DNA from 4 places in the Thalassobacillus sp. B23F22_16 genome. Region 4 is predicted to be linked to each of the others. Evidence: riboswitches for the same ligand, from Rfam matches in the RefSeq annotation. Region 4 holds a riboswitch; each other region holds the start of a gene.
The links. A riboswitch is a leader RNA that binds a small molecule or an ion and turns the genes downstream of it on or off. The one in region 4 is predicted to bind thiamine pyrophosphate.
Positions count from the first base shown of each region.

Region 1: linked by a shared signal. The riboswitch ahead of ACGTNI_RS01855 (thiamine phosphate synthase) and the one ahead of ACGTNI_RS08035 (YkoF family thiamine/hydroxymethylpyrimidine-binding protein) in region 4 are both predicted to bind thiamine pyrophosphate.
Region 2: linked by a shared signal. The riboswitch ahead of tenA (thiaminase II) and the one ahead of ACGTNI_RS08035 (YkoF family thiamine/hydroxymethylpyrimidine-binding protein) in region 4 are both predicted to bind thiamine pyrophosphate.
Region 3: linked by a shared signal. The riboswitch ahead of ACGTNI_RS01985 (3-oxoacyl-ACP reductase) and the one ahead of ACGTNI_RS08035 (YkoF family thiamine/hydroxymethylpyrimidine-binding protein) in region 4 are both predicted to bind thiamine pyrophosphate.

Region 1 covers NZ_JBIEKD010000001.1:379,329-383,510, reverse strand. Annotated here, with positions in the region: gene ACGTNI_RS01870 (2-keto-4-pentenoate hydratase) at 1-98, shown strand, start outside; gene ACGTNI_RS01865 (fumarylacetoacetate hydrolase family protein) at 196-954, shown strand; gene ACGTNI_RS01860 (3-hydroxyacyl-CoA dehydrogenase family protein) at 1,200-2,159, shown strand; TPP riboswitch at 2,280-2,392, shown strand; gene ACGTNI_RS01855 (thiamine phosphate synthase) at 2,483-3,118, shown strand; gene thiO (glycine oxidase ThiO) at 3,102-4,182, shown strand, end outside.
Region 2 covers NZ_JBIEKD010000013.1:41,459-45,640, reverse strand. Annotated here, with positions in the region: gene ACGTNI_RS11600 (DsbA family protein) at 1-490, opposite strand, end outside; gene ACGTNI_RS11595 (sulfite exporter TauE/SafE family protein) at 704-1,420, shown strand; TPP riboswitch at 1,497-1,611, shown strand; TPP riboswitch at 1,822-1,924, shown strand; gene tenA (thiaminase II) at 1,993-2,682, shown strand; gene thiD (bifunctional hydroxymethylpyrimidine kinase/phosphomethylpyrimidine kinase) at 2,679-3,485, shown strand; gene thiM (hydroxyethylthiazole kinase) at 3,482-4,182, shown strand, end outside.
Region 3 covers NZ_JBIEKD010000001.1:410,042-414,223, forward strand. Annotated here, with positions in the region: gene ACGTNI_RS01980 (S66 peptidase family protein) at 1-911, shown strand, start outside; partial or broken gene ACGTNI_RS01985 (3-oxoacyl-ACP reductase) at 1,238-2,000, opposite strand; TPP riboswitch at 2,076-2,187, opposite strand; gene bluB (5,6-dimethylbenzimidazole synthase) at 2,520-3,167, opposite strand; gene ACGTNI_RS01995 (histidine phosphatase family protein) at 3,198-3,707, opposite strand; gene ACGTNI_RS02000 (bifunctional adenosylcobinamide kinase/adenosylcobinamide-phosphate guanylyltransferase) at 3,709-4,140, opposite strand; gene ACGTNI_RS02005 (histidine phosphatase family protein) at 4,092-4,182, opposite strand, start outside.
Region 4 covers NZ_JBIEKD010000007.1:130,509-134,690, forward strand. Annotated here, with positions in the region: gene ACGTNI_RS08025 (ABC transporter ATP-binding protein) at 1-491, opposite strand, end outside; gene ACGTNI_RS08030 (ECF transporter S component) at 478-1,062, opposite strand; gene ACGTNI_RS08035 (YkoF family thiamine/hydroxymethylpyrimidine-binding protein) at 1,055-1,660, opposite strand; TPP riboswitch at 1,755-1,856, opposite strand; gene ACGTNI_RS08040 (sulfite exporter TauE/SafE family protein) at 1,918-2,697, opposite strand; gene ACGTNI_RS08045 (sulfurtransferase TusA family protein) at 2,790-3,017, opposite strand; gene ACGTNI_RS08050 (MBL fold metallo-hydrolase) at 3,075-4,182, opposite strand, start outside.

The DNA.
Region 1 (4,182 bases), on a different contig from region 4:
CAGGAGCGTTGGCTAAAGCGGTCCCGGTACAAAATGGCGATGCGTTCCAAGCTGAATTTGAAGGTTTGGGAACCGTAGCGATACAATTCGGAAAATAGATTTGTGGATGTTATCCCTTCTGCGAATGCGTATGACAGGAGAAGGATTTTTTTATACGTGAATAGAAGGAAAAGACAGAAGGGAGGATTTATTTTAATGAAATATGTACGGTTTGCAGTAAAGGAAGAAGTAATGTATGGAGTATTAGAGGGAGATACAATCACAAAATTAGACGGGGACTTTTTGCAAGGGACACCAGGTAAACTCGACACTACTTTTAATTTAAATGAAGTGAAACTTTTACCACCGGTCGTGCCAGGGCAGCTGGTGGCCATCGGATTGAATTATGCCCTTCATGCCGAGGAAAGCGGGATGCCGATCCCTGAGGAGCCGATGATGTTCATGGTCTCCCCGACAGCTATTATTGGTCATGAAGACAAAGTGACCTTACCAAATTTGGAACACAGAATTGATTACGAAGCAGAGCTCGCAGTCGTGATAGGAAAAGAAGCAAAAGATGTCTCAAGGGATGAAGCGTTGTCGTATGTATTCGGTTATACGTGCAATAACGATATTTCGGACAGGGACCTTCAAAAAAAGGATGGACAATTTACTAGAGCTAAATCCTTTCCTACTTTTAAACCACTGGGGCCGGTAATTGAAACAGGCCTGGATCCTAATCATGTAGATATAAAGCTGTCCATTAACGGTGAAGTGAGACAACACTCGAATACGAATGACCTCATTCATAAAATCGAGGACTTGATTGTCAAGGTGACAGAAGTGATGACCTTGAACCCTGGGGATGTGATTATCACCGGAACCCCTTCTGGAGTGGGACCGCTTAAGCCTGGCGATCATATCGAAATCGAAATAGAAGGGATCGGAAAGCTGGAAAACCAAGTGATTGAATAGTCTGAAGGAATCCACTTAAGCAGAATGCTGAAGTGGGTTTTTCATTTGTGTGAAAAAATCTAAGTTGTTGCATATAGCGGAATTCGAAGTTTCATAAATGTCGAAATATTTTTAGAATAGATAGTAGAGTTAATACTTCATATCCAGGTGATGGAGAGCGTGCTTTTGGCAAACATGTTACATTTGATGAAGAAACAGGGGCGAACGTAATCTTATAAAAATAACCATATAAAAGGGGTAGTAAAATGAAAAATATTACCGTACTTGGAGCAGGTGTGATGGGGCATGGCGCTGCTCAATTATTTGCCCAGGCAGGAAAAAATGTAAAAATCCGGGCCAGACGAGCGTCATCATTGGAAGATGCAAGAGAACTCATGACGAATAGCTTAAAAATCATGGTTGATAAAGAGATGCTGACAGAGGACGAGATGAATCAGACGCTGGAGCGTATCACGTATACAACCGATTTGCATGAAGCTATTGAAGGTGCTGACTTTATTTTTGAATCCATACCGGAAGATCTGGAGAAAAAACTGGATACATACGAAATCATCGAGGATAGTGTTTCAGACGAAACGATTATTTCGTCTAATACGTCCACTTTTCCACTGGAGGAATTAACTCAAAAAGCGAAGCATCCGGAAAGGTTTGTCATTACTCACTTTTTCAACCCGCCACAACTGGTACCAATTGTGGAGATTGTTAAGGGAGAAAAAACAGAGGAAACCGTCGTCGAAACAACTTATGATTTAATGAAAGAAATCGGAAAATCGCCAGTAGTCCTGAAAAAAGAAATTTCAGGATTTATCGTCAACCGCGTTCAAGTAGCTATGCTTCGCGAAGCATTCCACTTAATGGAAGAGGGAGTGGCTACGGCAGAAGATATTGATATTGCCATGAAAGGAAGCATGGGCTTTAAGTGGGCTTTCTGCGGACCGATGGAAAGTCAGGATTTAGCCGGCCTGCAAACCACACAAGCGATGGTTGGAAAGATATTAGAAGATCTATCGAATACAAGAGAAGTCCCTTCCTTCTTAAAGGAAATGGTGGAGAACGATCAGCATGGGATTAGAACGAACCAAGGTTTTTACCAATATGAGGATCACGGGGAACAAGCGATTCATACACGGGACGACCATTTCCTGGATCTCCTGAAACTTTTACAGCAAAAAAGTGATCAGCAAAATATTAACTCTTTTTCTTAATAGGAAGAGGTGGCTATAGAAATCACCAATCAATGCTCGGAAAAATCAGAAAATAAACTGGACTAGAATGCGAAATTATTGTAAAGTAATAGATGAAGCGTTTTCCAAAAACTGCATAAAAATATTCACTAGGGGTGCCTTTCCTTTAAGGCTGAGATCAAAGTATAACTTTGGGACCCTCGGAACCTGATCTGGCTTGAAACACCAGCGGAGGAAAGTGACGACGATGGCGTCGTGAAAGAGCAAGTCTATGTTTCTTTCACGATTGTCGACTTAAGTAAATGGGACATACCACTTTTCCTCCGGGGGAAGTGGTATTTTTAATGCTTAAAAAAGGTGTGCTGGGTATGAAACTGGTGGCAGTGACAAATGGAAAGATGAGAAGGCAGACGTTGTCAGCGGCAATTGCAGAAATTGAACCATTGGTAGATCTCATTATTCTAAGAGAAACTCACATGAATGATGCTGACTATCAGTCGATAGTAGAAGGGTTAATTGCAAGCGGAGTTAATAGGGACAAGCTGTGTATCCATAGTCGATTAGATGTTGCCGGTGAGACTGGAGCCCCCAATATTCACCTGAAAGAAAAGGGCTCCGGGGTGACTAAGGTGAAACAGACGGATCCTTCTCTGAAGGTTGGGGTCTCGGTTCATTCCCTTCAAGCGGCAAAACAGGCAGAGGAGGAAGGTGCCGATTATGTGATGTTTGGTCATGTTTATGCAACAAGCAGCAAAAAAGGAATGGAGCCAAGAGGCCTTGAGGAGCTCGAATCTATCACTTCTTCGATTGATATTCCTGTGATCGCGATTGGTGGTATCACTCCCGATAGAATACTAGAAATACAGGAAGCGGGTGCCGCGGGGGTTGCTGTCATGTCGGGGATCTTCGAGGCTGCACAACCGCTTCAAGCTGTAAAAAGGTATGTAAAGGAGCTAACGATCCATGAAGGAACATTATGATGTCGTGATCATTGGCGGTGGCATCATTGGTCATTCTATTTCCTACTATTTGAACAAAAGCTGGGTCCGTGCCGTTGTCATTGATAAGCAGGTGAGTGGCCAGAAATCTACGAAAGCAGCCGCAGGGATGCTCGGGGTTCATACGGAGCACCAGGCATCCGATGCCTATCATGAATTTTGTGAAAAAAGCAGAGATTTATATCAAGTCTTAAGGAAGGAACTTCATGAACTAACAGCGATTGATATCGGGCTTTCTCCGTTTGGAATGATGGAAGTCGCGATGGATGAAGGGCATAAACAGGAGCTCCTGGAGAAAAAACATGCGTTCACCAGCCTGGAATGGCTGGAAGCCGAACAGGTAAGGGATAAAGTGCCTGATCTTCCGCCGGAGGTTTCCGGGGCATTGTTTATGACTAAGGATGGCCATGTCGAACCAACTGCCACTTGCGAAGCTTTGAAACGGGCGGCCTTGCTTTATGGCGGCGACTTACTGGAAAACACAAATGTTTTTGATGTAACAAAAACGGAGGACATGTTCACGGTGCAATTAGAGAATGCTTCTGTAACAGCGAGCCGGGTTGTGGCAGCTTCCGGAGCGGACAGTGGGCGATGGTTTGAAGCGACAGGGATGAATAACCCAATCGTACCTGTGAAGGGGGAATGCTTTTCGATTCAACCAGGCAAGCATTATTTTAAGGAAGCGTTGTTCTTTAACGATTTTTACATCGTCCCGAAACCGGATGGACGTTACATCGTTGGAGCCACGTCCAAACCTGATGACTTAAGTTCAGGAACGACCGCTGGAGGACTGGCGGATCTGATGCATCGTGTGTTTGCAGTTTTTCCAGAACTGAAAGAAGAACCGATGCAGGAGTTCTGGTCAGGAATCCGGCCGGGGTCTGTCGATGGGTTGCCGATCATAGGAGAGCACCCGGCACTTACGGGATTCTACTTTGCCACCGGGCACTACCGAAATGGCATTTTACTGGCACCTGCTACGGGGCAGATGATGAAGGATCTGATTACGAAGCAAGACGTACCTCAGGCTTTCCGGGAGTTGTTTT
Region 2 (4,182 bases), on a different contig from region 4:
TAGATGGCACGCTATCTTCCGCTACTTCAATGATCTTTTCTTTCGTCAGCCAGCCTTCCTCATGCTCTTCCGGCTGGGCTTCATATAACGCTTTGGAAAAATCCCAGAATGCATCAGGGTCCTGTTTATAAACCGCTTCGCCTGCCGAGGATGCAAGCTCGGAGTCCTCGCCATGGAATAGCACATTGATATACGTGAAGTTGGCATCTCCGGTGTCAATGTAATCCTGTTTTACCAGGGGAAATGCCTGGTCGCTCCATACTTTACATGCCGGGCACAAGTAATCTCCAAATTCCACGATTTCAACCGGTGCATCCGATTCCCCGATTGTCGGGTGACCATCGATTGCCGGAGCATCACCGCCGGAAGAAGCCGTATCGCTTTCACCGCCATTGCCATTATTGTCTAACATAACAAAAGCAGCGATCAGTCCAATGACTACGACCGTCAGTATTACAATAAACTTCATGGATCCTTTGTTTTCCGCCATAATTACACTCCTGTATCTATGTAGATATTTTTATTTTAAACCAAAACCAATAACATCAACATGTTATCATAGAAAGACATCATTCACGCGAAAAAATATTGATATTTTTTGACAATCTTCTTTGATTATATACTTTCTATACATTGGTGAAAAGGATGCTGTCTTGCTATAAAGCAAAAGGAAGTTTAAAAGTCTCAGACAGAAGGTGTTTATGTGGATTCCCTGCTCGTATTCATAGTCATTATTCTTATTGCTTCTATTTTACAAACGAGTACCGGCTTCGGCTTTTCCATCATGGCGACGCCGTTTTTACTATTTCTATTTGAACCCAGAGAGGCTATCCAGATTAATCTGGCACTTTCTCTTGTCATATCTGCTGTGTTGATCAGAAAAATCAGCCAGGATGTCGACCTCGGTGTGTTAAAAAGATTCGTGATCGGAAGTGTGGGAGGGCTTCCTGCTGGTATCCTCCTGTTTCTGCTGGCAGATATGACGAAATTGAAGCTCGGTATCAGCATCGTCATTTTAGTGTTGACCGTACTTTTGATCTTTCGGTTCCGAACCCATCAGTCTCTACAAAGGGACTTTGTAGTAGGAGGCTTATCGGGGGCGATGACGACCAGTATCGGTATGCCCGGACCGCCAATTCTCCTTTACTTTTCCGGTACCGATACGAATAAGGAAAAACTGCGCGCAACGACACTTGCTTTCTATTTATTCATCTATTTGGTTAGTTTAATCATTCAAGTGGTATTCGCAGGAACTAATTTGGAGGTGTGGAAAGCGAGTGGGCTTGCTTTACCGGTGGTGTTTGCCGGACTCATTCTGGGGCAGCTGTTGTTTCATAGGATTAGCCAGCGGCTGTTTCGGGTGGGAACCTATATCATTCTACTTTTTACCGGTATGTACTTGTTGTTGGAAAGCCTGTAAACAATCAATAATAGCTATTGAAAGCGCTGACGGATCTTTGCTATGATATATATGTAACATTCAAATGAATAACTATGAACACTACTAGGGGTGCCCTGAATGGCGGGCTGAGAGGAAAGCGCGTAAAGCTTTCCGACTCTTATAGACCTGATCTGGTTAGTACCAGCGGAGGGAAGTAGTCGGAAGATACGTCTATTTTCTTTTAACCTACCAAGTCAGGTCCTCTGAGGATCTGGCTTTTTTCATTTCAGACACCCCCGGTAGAGAAAGGAGGAAGAAGATGAACCGGACGCTTCTGTTTACGACGATGGCGGTGTTTGTAGCTATCGGTACGTCATAAAAATCAGGTAAGATCAATTATTTCATTCTGTAAGAAGAGTTTCTTAAATAACCCATTTACGGAAAACTGCTAGGGGCGCGTTCAGCTGAGATAAGGAATCTTTCCTTTGTCCCTTGGAACCTGATCTGGATAATGCCAGCGCAGGGAAGTAGGAGAGGACTAACTTCATTACCCTCTATCTATCTACTTTTATTCCCCCTAGTAGCTTCCTGACTATTAAAGGAGGCTTACCATGACTTTCACAGAAAGTTTAAGAAAAGAAAATGACGCTATATTTAAGGAGATATTCAACCATCCATTTGTAGACGGAATTGGAAAAGGTAAGGTGCCTAAAGAAGCCCTTAAGCACTATATTAAGGCAGACTTTGAGTATTTGAATGCATTTATGCACATTTATGGTATTGCCGTCTCTAAATCAAGCAATCGAGACGATATATCTCTCTTCCATGATCAAATAGGCTTTGTTTTAAACAGTGAAACCCATCCACACCATAACTTTTGTGAGCAGGCGGGTGTAGTTTATGAAGATATGCAAGGGTACCCGCTCCCGCCAACGGCAGACCACTATATCAAGCACATGATGTACCATGCCCAAACAGGAGACTTAGCTGAAATTCTTTGTGCCCTGCTGCCATGTCCATGGACTTACCTGGAAATCGGTCAGGTACTGATGGAAAAATATAAACCGAATGATGATCATCCATTTTATCCATGGATAACTTTCTATGCAGAGGCAGAGGTGAGAGGCCTGACTGGAAAGCTGTGCGAACGACTGGATAGATTAGCTGAAGAAGCATCCGGGCGGCAACGCATTCGCATGAAAGAAGCTTTTCGAAAAAGCTGTCAGCTGGAACTTGCATTCTGGGAGATGGCTTATACGTGTGAAGAATGGCCGGTGAAGAAAAGGGTGATGCAACGATGAGTACCGCAACCCCTTGTGCTCTTACGATAGCGGGAAGCGATTCAAGTGGCGGAGCAGGCATTCAGGCTGATTTAAAAACCTTTCAAGAGCTGAAATGCTACGGTATGTCCGTTCTCACGTCCGTGACGGCACAGAATACAACAGGCGTCCAGGCTGTTCATCATTTGCCGACAGCGATGATCCAGCAGCAGCTGGCATCCATCGTTTCCGATATGCCTATCCACGCGGTGAAAACTGGCATGATTGCTAATCAAGAAATGATGAAAGTGATAGTTGATACGCTTCCTGAACTCCAGGTGCCTTATGTCATGGACCCTGTGATGGTAGCGACAAGCGGTGAAGCACTGATTGAACCGGAGGCACGGCAATATTTACGTCAGCAGCTGATTCCACTCACCACTCTCATCACACCAAATATCGCTGAGGCAGCCTATATTACGGAAGAAAAGGTGGAGACAGTAGCCGATATGAAGGAAGCGGCAACGCATATTGTCCATGGCTTCGGAGCAGGAGCAGCCCTTATCAAAGGAGGACACCTGCAAGAGGCAGCCATTGATGTGTTATATGACGGTAATAAAGTGCATGTATTTGAAACAGACCGGATTTCTACCAAAAACACGCATGGCACCGGGTGCACGTATTCTGCGGCAATTACGGCCTTTTTAAGCCAGGGCCTTCCATTAGTGAGGGCGGTAGAACGCTCGAAGCATTATATTACAGCAGCGATACGCCATGCATTCAACCTGGGATATGGAAACGGTCCAACGAATCACTGGGCGATACGGGAGGAGGTCAGGCAGTGAATGTAATCGAAGAGGTTAGAAAAAATACACCACTCATCCATCATCTGACCAATCAGGTGGTTATGAATTTTACAGCTAATGGCCTGCTCTCTTTTGGTGGAGCGCCAGTCATGGCAAAAGCTGAAGAGGAAGCAGCAGAAATGGCTGCCAATGCCGATGGCCTGCTAATTAATATTGGCACGCTGACTGCTCCAGAGATTCCAGCCATGGTAAAAGCGGGACAGGCAGCCAACGACAAGGGCCTTCCGGTTGTCCTAGACCCAGTTGGTGTGGCCGCAACCCCTTTTCGCAGACATGCCGTCGAGGAAATATTACAAGTAGTCCAACCGACAGCTATCAAAGGGAATGCTGCTGAACTAGCGAACCTTGTCGATATTTCCTGGGAAATGAAAGGTGTCGAATCGCGCGGATCGGGGGATATCGGTGAGGTGGCAAAACAGGTAGCTAACCGTTACAGCACGTTGGCGGTCGTATCGGGTGCTACGGATGTAGTCTGTAATGGTAAGCGTATGGAAACCAATGAGACCGGGCATGCCATCCTTTCTAAAGTAACCGGAGCAGGCTGTCTGTTAGGATCGATCTTGGCTGCTTGTCTGACAGTAGAAGGCACGGCTGAAAGGAAGGCACTGGCAGCGGTAGAGTTTTATGGGTTAGCAGCCGAGTATGCCGCGAATAGTGTTGCGGTTACCGGACCAGG
Region 3 (4,182 bases), on a different contig from region 4:
TACAGCGTGGGGATACAATCGGTATTGTTACATTGGGAAGCCCGCCAGAAAGGGATGAAGTCGAGACTGGAATAGCAATGTTAGAAGATATGGGGTTTAAAACAATTCTTGGCCAAAGCGTTTACGCCCGAAATGGCTTTATAGCAGGAACAGCTCAGGATCGTGCGGCAGATCTAATGAGTATGTTTACCAATCCTCAGGTAAAGATGATCTTGCCGTCACGGGGAGGGGTTGGAGTTGCAGGAATTCTCCCCTATCTTGACTACCCGCTTATACAGCGAAACCCTAAAATCCTAAGCGGGTACAGTGACATTACGGTACTATTAAATACGTTGTACCAATTTACCAGCATGACCACATTCCAGAGCCTTTTGCTCGTGGATTTTAATGCAAGCACTCCCGAGTATAATTTCAATCAATTTTTTACTGCTGTTACCAATACTGCACCAATGAGGCAAATATTAAACCCTCCAGACATGCCGTTAAACAGCAAAAATGCCGGGAATGTCACCGGTCCGATTGTCGGAGGAAATCTCACGTCATTACTTGGTACGCTTGGTACTCCTTTTGAAATAGATACACGGGGAAAAATACTGCTCATCGAAGATACACATGAACCCATTAACACCATCTACCGATATATAGAACATTTAAGAATGGCTGGGAAGTTCCGGGATTGTATCGGTATCGTTATGGGAGAATGTACAGAATGTCAGGAATCTTATGGGAAAACGTACGAAGACCTGATCAACGAATTTATCGTACCATTAAATAAACCGCTTATGACTAATCTTGCTACAGCACACGGGACATATAAAGCTGCCATTCCAATAGGGGCTACGGTTAACTTGAACACATTCAATAATACGCTAACAATCCTCGAACCCACTACGCTTCCATCTTTCATTTGATAGCACAGGGCTATTATCATTTCTATAAGGGTGGTTAATAGCTTTAGTCGTGTTGTATGTGCCACAGTCATAATTCTGTCCAAATCACAAAAATCCTGAATTTCCTTCTTCTTAAATAAATACGTTACTTTCTTCTTATAATCATAAACTCCTTCCATACTAGGTATCTAGCTGGAAGGAGTCTATCTCTTTTATTCTTCTATCATGAGAACCAATATGGGATCAACAGGCTCCTGGTACATGCCGCTCCGCCCACACTAAATATCCGGGGATTTTGTCTCCCCCTATTATTGATAAGCACTCATTATGTTGGAGAAGTATCGATCTTAATCCATTACCAACCCGCCATCTACGACAAGATTTTGACCGGTAACCGCTCTGGCCCAAGGCGATGCAAAAAACAATACAGCATCCGCCAGTTCCTGGGGGCTGGTCGCTTTCTGGAGCGGTGTCACCAGCTCAACCACTCCGAATACTTCTTCTGTCGTCACACGGCTGGCATCTGTTTCTTTCAATAACCCCCCGGAAACCATATTGACGGTTATCCCATACTGCCCTAATTCCTTGGCCATATTTCGTGTGAAACCCAATAAAGCGGCCTTCCCTGTTGTATACTCATGATAAGCAACTACAGGGTTTTGCAGCAGGTTGGTACCGATGTTGATGATTCGTCCAAACCCAAGTTCCTTCATATAAGCCAGACCGGCCTGCACGGCGTTCAACCGATCCTTTTACTGTGCCTTCGATTTGAGTCTGGAAGTTGTCCCATTCTAACTCCGCTGCATTCTTCTGGGCCTTCGGATCAAAACGGAAATCGACCAGGGCATTATTGATAATGGTGGATAATGGCGTGCCAAAATGACTTACCGCACGATCGACCATTTCGTCAACCTGATTCTTATCCCTGATATCTGCCTGTACAGCGATTGCTTTATCTCCTAAACGATCGACGAGCGCTTCTGCTTTCTGTTTACTTTTAAAATAGTTAATAATGACATTTGCACCCTCATTCGCAAACGCTTCGGCAATTGCAGCCCCTAATCCCCTGCTTGCTCCGGTAATCAGAACCGTCTGTTCATTCAATTGCATCATTACTCCTCCATCCTATTTGAGGGGCTATAAAAACACAAAAAACCACGCCCATAGGACCTGGTTATAGTAGCTTAAACTCACAAACTACTTCCCTACGCTGGTATGATCCAGATCAGGTCCTGAGGGTCAAAAAGTTTGTTCGCTTTTTTCTCAGCCTGCTACACAGGCTCCCCTAGTAGATTCTAATATTATTTACTTTCCACATTCATTGTAATAGCTCCATCCTAGTCCATCAAATCCAATTATTCCCTAATAAAGAAGTGCCTGACCCAGGAGAGGAGCAGGCATTGAATTCGTGCGTTTTTATGAGACACATTACTTATAAATGAGACAACAGCTATACTAAGGTAGACAATATCAACTATTTATTAGACAAATTCAAATTTAAATTAGACAAAATGGCAAATATATTAGACATTCTTCATCGTTTACTAGAAAAAAATTTCTTAAAAGAGACAATTATAAAGGGATAACTCTTTCCCACTAACATATGTTATTACCTTAGCAGCCAGGTTCTTACGATGATTTCCTGCCCCACTGATCTTCAAAAATAAGGTTATCCAAGTCTGATCTTTTTTCCCAGTCCGCTTTTTCTAAAATAGGCTTGTCTGGATACGTATCCGTGTAACCTACCGAAAGAAGTGCGAGTGGGTCCACGTGCGGCGGTATATCGAGAATATCACGAACATCATTCTTTTTATAAAAACTCACCCAGCCCATGGCCAGGCCTTCCGCACACGCTGCCAGCCACATGTTCTGTATCGAACACGCTGTCGATAAGGCATCGGTTTCCGGAATAGAATTACGGCCTAATACATGTGAACCTCCTCTGGTGGGGTCACATGTCACACAAATCGTCAGAGGGGCTTCCTTTAAACCTTCGACTTTCAGACTGAGGAATTTAGTCTCTCTTTCCCCTTCATAATGAATGGCTAGTGCCCGTCTTTCCTTATCGGCCGCCCAGGCTAACTGTTCTTTGATTTCAGATGACGATATTAAAATATAACTCCATGGCTGCATAAACCCTACCGATGGTGCATGGTGAGCTGCTTCAAGAATTCGTTGAATGACATCTTCTTCTATAGGTTTGGGTAAAAAACTTCGAATATCTCTTCGAGTATAAATAACTTTATAGATTGCATCCCGTTCTTCTTTCGAAAACATCGCTCTCCCCCTTAACCTGAAAATAGATAGTTATAATGTAATATATATGAAACTACCATTGGAAACAAGCTCACCGGCTGATGTACACTTCTTGTCCAGCACCTTCTCCAGCTGCTGGATCACTAATCCATGCGTCACCACAACAATAGCGTCATCTCTATAAGCATGACAGAGGGCCTTCCACTCGCTATTAACCTGTTTTTCCAACTTATGCATTGCCATGTCATACCATTTCCTGAATGCTTGATTATGGATTAAACTTTCCCGGGGTTGACCATTCCAATGGCCATAATCAAGTTCTGTAAAAAGAGGCGAAACGAAATGGGGGACCCCCATACAGTCAGAAAGGATATGAGCTGATTCCCTTGCCCGCTGTAATGGACTGCTGAGAATCACGTCCCACGTTTCCACCGCTAACTGTTCTGCACATTGACGGGTTTGCCGGATTCCTGTTTCATTAAGTGATGTCGCTGTATGCCCTTGCAGTTTTCCTTCTGTATTCCAGTCTGTTTCTCCATGCCTGACAAAACAAACTCTCATCTTATTTCAACTGCCTCGACAGGCCATGCCAGCAATAATGAACAGATTCCGCTTTCTCTGCCGCTACCTGCAGTACCCACCCCGATAAGTCTCGCCAGGCCCGGTCATCCTTGTCCAAGGGGACAACACCACGGCCCATTTCAAGCATAATCAAAATAACCGGCTGCTGGGTCCGTTTTTCGACGTGCTGCATTTCTGACAATATCGATTCGAAATGTTTTCTCACGGATTCCAACTCGCCGGCTTTCTTCCATTCCTCTCGTATCCACACTTCCCATCCTTCGATTACGAAAGGCGAGTCAGCGGTGTTATCGATTAACTTCCATTGGTCCAATGGCTGGTTTTCATATGCGGAAAGCCACTGACAATCAGAAAACTCTTCATTCACAAACTTTCTTTTCCCACTATAGGCACCACCGACCACGAGCTGCATTTCCAGTCACCTCCATCCTGTTTGAAAACCATACGAATCCCG
Region 4 (4,182 bases):
TCCATAGCGAGGATACAGGCTAATGCCAGCTTCTGTTTCATTCCGCCGGACAAAGCCGTAATCGTCGCTTCCTTCACATCGGACAAACCCACCAGCTCCAGAGCCCAGTCCACTTTCGCAGCGATAACGTCAGGAGGCGTGTCGAGATTTTCCAGTCCAAATGCTACTTCATCCTCGACTGTAAGCATGCAAAACTGGCTTTCGGGATCCTGGAACACCACACCGATCCGCCTGCTTAATTCTCCTGGATTAAACGCTTCATAAGGGCGTTCCCTGTAAAAGCGTTCCCCTGTCAGCTTTCCATCTAATTCTTCGGGGTACAGGCCATTAAGGCTGTACATCAAGGTGCTTTTGCCAGAGCCGCTGGGGCCGAGCAGCAACGTGGTTTCTCCTTTAGAAAGGGAAAGATTCAAGCCATCCAAAACAGGCTCTTTTGCTTCTTCGTAGCTGACGGTAAGGTTTTTCACCTCAATTAAATCATGCGGCGCCATGTTTATTTCTCCTATGCTCTTTTCCAAGGGCGAAATTGTATAGCACACCGGTCTTAGCAAGCGCGTCACTCAGTGCTTTTCCTAGCAATCCTGCAATGACCGCACCGCTGATCATCCGGGCAATAAACATCGCAGTTACATAAGAAGTAGCAAGAGCAGCATACCCTGAGATGAAGTAACCCCATACAAAACTGAACAGCGCGGACCCCATACCAGCACCCATCAGTACCCAGACATTGTACAAACGGTAGCGGGTGGCGGCAAACACTGCTTCTGCGCCAAGTCCCTGAATCATACCGGAGACAATCAACATCGGCCCGACAGCGTTTCCGAGCATGACTTCAATGATCGCTGCTATGGTCTCGGATAAAAATGCTGCACCAGGCTTCCGGATAATATAAGCTGCGATAATCGATACGATGAACCAGATACCGAAAATCAAATCATAACCGATCGGTCCGAAAAAGCCGACAAGCAGCTTTCCAACTGGAAGAAACGCCAGATATACCACAGCAAAAACAACAGACAGAACCGACATGACAACGATTTCTCTCATTTTCCAGTTATTCATCGTCATTCTCCTTCTGATGGGACGGGCTGTTGGCTGAAATGGAAGCCGTCATGACCACATGGCTGTTATGCTCCTGAGTGACCGCGAATGCATTTTCAAGTGTCGCGAAAATTTCTCTGGCCTCTCCACGTAGCTTGGTGGCATAATGAATACTTTCCACTTCCAGCCCCCGCTGCTTCGCTGCTTCAATCTGTTCCATGATCATTTCCATATAACTGTCAGAACCAAGCGGGTACAAGGCAAAATCACAGGCGGTGTATTGATCCATGTCATCCTGATTATTCATTTTTGTGTCATCTTCCGACATATACACGTCTCCCTCGGTGTCCCCTGGACAGCCGACGGAATACGTTCCTGAAAAAGCGACATGATGACCTGTTTTGGCAGCTTGGGCGAAAATCGCCTGTGTGACATCGAAGACATGCGGAAGTCTTCCCCTGACACACGTACTGACATCATCCGTTTTCATCCAAACCTTTGACGTATCCACTTCCTCTAAAGCTCCCAGGATGACAGAAACGAAGTCATCAGTCATGGGGTGTACTGAAAAACGGCACCCGACAATCTTGCTTGTTCCATTGCATACTTGGTTTTCCATAAATAACCCTCCAAATTTTATATTTTTCCATATAAAAAACTGCATCCCGCGGGGGAATGCAGTTCGAAGGTATCGTTTATTTATTATACGTGTCACCTAAGACCATGCACTTCCCCACGCTGGTATTATCCAGTTCGGGTTCTAAGGGTCAGAGTCCAAGACTCCTCTCAGCTTACACGCACCCCTAGTGCTCGAAATTCGCTATGCAATTTTTCAGTTATTTATAGCTTAATAGATTTCCAATCCATTGTAAACCATTAAAGCAGAACGTCCCACCAGATTTTGATAGCAGTTCCGACGATCAGTGCTGCCAGAATCCCTTGAAGCAATTTGGTGTTTACTTTCTGACCTGCTTTTGCACCAAGCGGTGAGGCGATCAGACTTGCGATGATCATGATTATCGCAGGCACGAGGACAACCTGCCCCGTCATCACCTTCCCGACAGTGGAACCAATCGATGATATGAACGTTACGGCCAGAGAAGTTGCAATCGTTACGCGAGTCGGTATTTTTAGAACCGTTAACATGATCGGAACAAGCAGGAAGGCACCTGCTGCACCAACGATACCGGCTGCAACACCGACGGAGAAACCTGCCGTTGCGGCTATTGTTTTATTAAAGGTCACCTCTTCAGGTGGTATATCATCCACATTTTTGCGTGGAATAAACATCATGATGGCTGCCAGCAAGGCGAGCACGCCGTAGACAATCTGTATCCCATTTTCACCCATGAATCTTGAACCATAGCTTCCTATGAAACTACCAACCAGGATACTTGCACCCATATAAATAATCAGATCTTTATTGAGATAACCGCCTTTACGGTAAGCCCAGGCACCGGCAATGGTTGCGAAAAACACCTGAACGGCGCTGATTCCCGATACTTCGTGTGCGGTAAAAGCGGCGAATCCCAGCATAGGTGGTATATATAAAAGCATTGGATATTTAATAATCGATCCGCCGATCCCTACCATTCCAGAAACATAAGAACCTGCAAAGCCAATTAGGAATATCGTGACATAAAACCATAAATCCATTTTTTCTTCCTCCCTTTATCTCTATGAAAGCCTTACCAATTGGAAAGGGACAGCCACCCAGCTGTGCTGGTATGTCTGTCCCCCTTTATTCCTTAGCCTTTCTTGATCCAGAATTTGAGGACTTCGTCTTCTTCTTTCTGGTCGACGAGTTCGTGTCCACTGGAATCAGTCCAGGCTGCTAAGTCTGCTTTTGCACCTTTATCTGTTGCGTGGATTTCGAGGATATCTCCGCTGTTCAATTCATCCATCGCTTTTTTTGTCTTTACGATTGGCATTGGGCATGCCAGACCTTTTGCATCTAGTACTTTATTTGCTTCCATTTTGATACACTCCTTTTTTAAAATTAACCGGGAGCCCCACTAGAATGGGGCAGCCCATTAGGATACCGCGCAGCGGTTTGGTCCAATTTCCATTTCACGCTTCTCTTCTTCTTCTGGTGTTAGTTTACCCATGTTCACTTGACGTATTTCCTGATATGCGTTTGGTTGTGGTGGAAGGTTTTCTGTAACCATTTTACGGAATTCGCCTTCATCTTCCACGTTCAGGCCAGTGTTCACTTTGTAAAGCTCACCTAGTGGTGCGGATACTTTACCATCATCCTGTACTTCACTCATGTTAGCGAAGTGGGCAGGAAGTACTTCCAAGTCTTCAGACAGCTCTTTGTAACGGCTGTAAAGTGTGTCGCGCAAGTCGCCGACCCAGTCTTCTGCAAGGCCTGCAAGGTCCGGACGGCCAATGGATTCTACGAACAGGATGTCACCAGTCAACAAGTATTTGCTGTCGATGATGAAAGAAGTAGATCCGATCGTGTGACCTGGAGAATATACAGCTTGAGCGCCAACTTTAGTGGTACCGACTGTAATTTCTGTGCCATCCTCCAGTGCGGTGTAATCGAATTGAACTTCGGTTGCATCTTTTGGTGGCAGCCAGTATTGAGCACCTGTTTCTTCACGAAGTGCACGGCCGCCGGAGATGTGGTCCGCGTGCAGATGAGTGTCTGCAACTTGAACGATTTTTGCATTCTTTTCTTTTGCAAAGTCAAGGTATGGCTGAATCATACGGTTAGAGTCGACGACCATTGCTTCGCCGTCAGAGATGACCATATAAGATAGGCAGCCTTTTCCTAGACGTACGAACTGGTAAAGTTCACCGCCATCAGAAGTATCGCCTACTTTTACCGGCTCGAGGTACTCACTCCAGGCTTTCATACCGCCTTTCAAGTAAGAAACTCCTGTCACGCCAGCTTCTTCAAGCAGATCAGCAACCATCATAGAAGATCCTTCTTTTGCACAAACGACCAACACGTTTTCGTTTGGCAATTTATCCATGATGCTTTCCACGCCATCTAATAGATCAAAGTAAGGTACGTTGATGACTTCTACACTGTCACCTTCGATTTTCCAATCTGCGAACTCTTTTTGGTTACGAACATCCAAAATGAACAATTCTTCTTTATCAATAACTTTACGTGCAATTTCTTGTGCG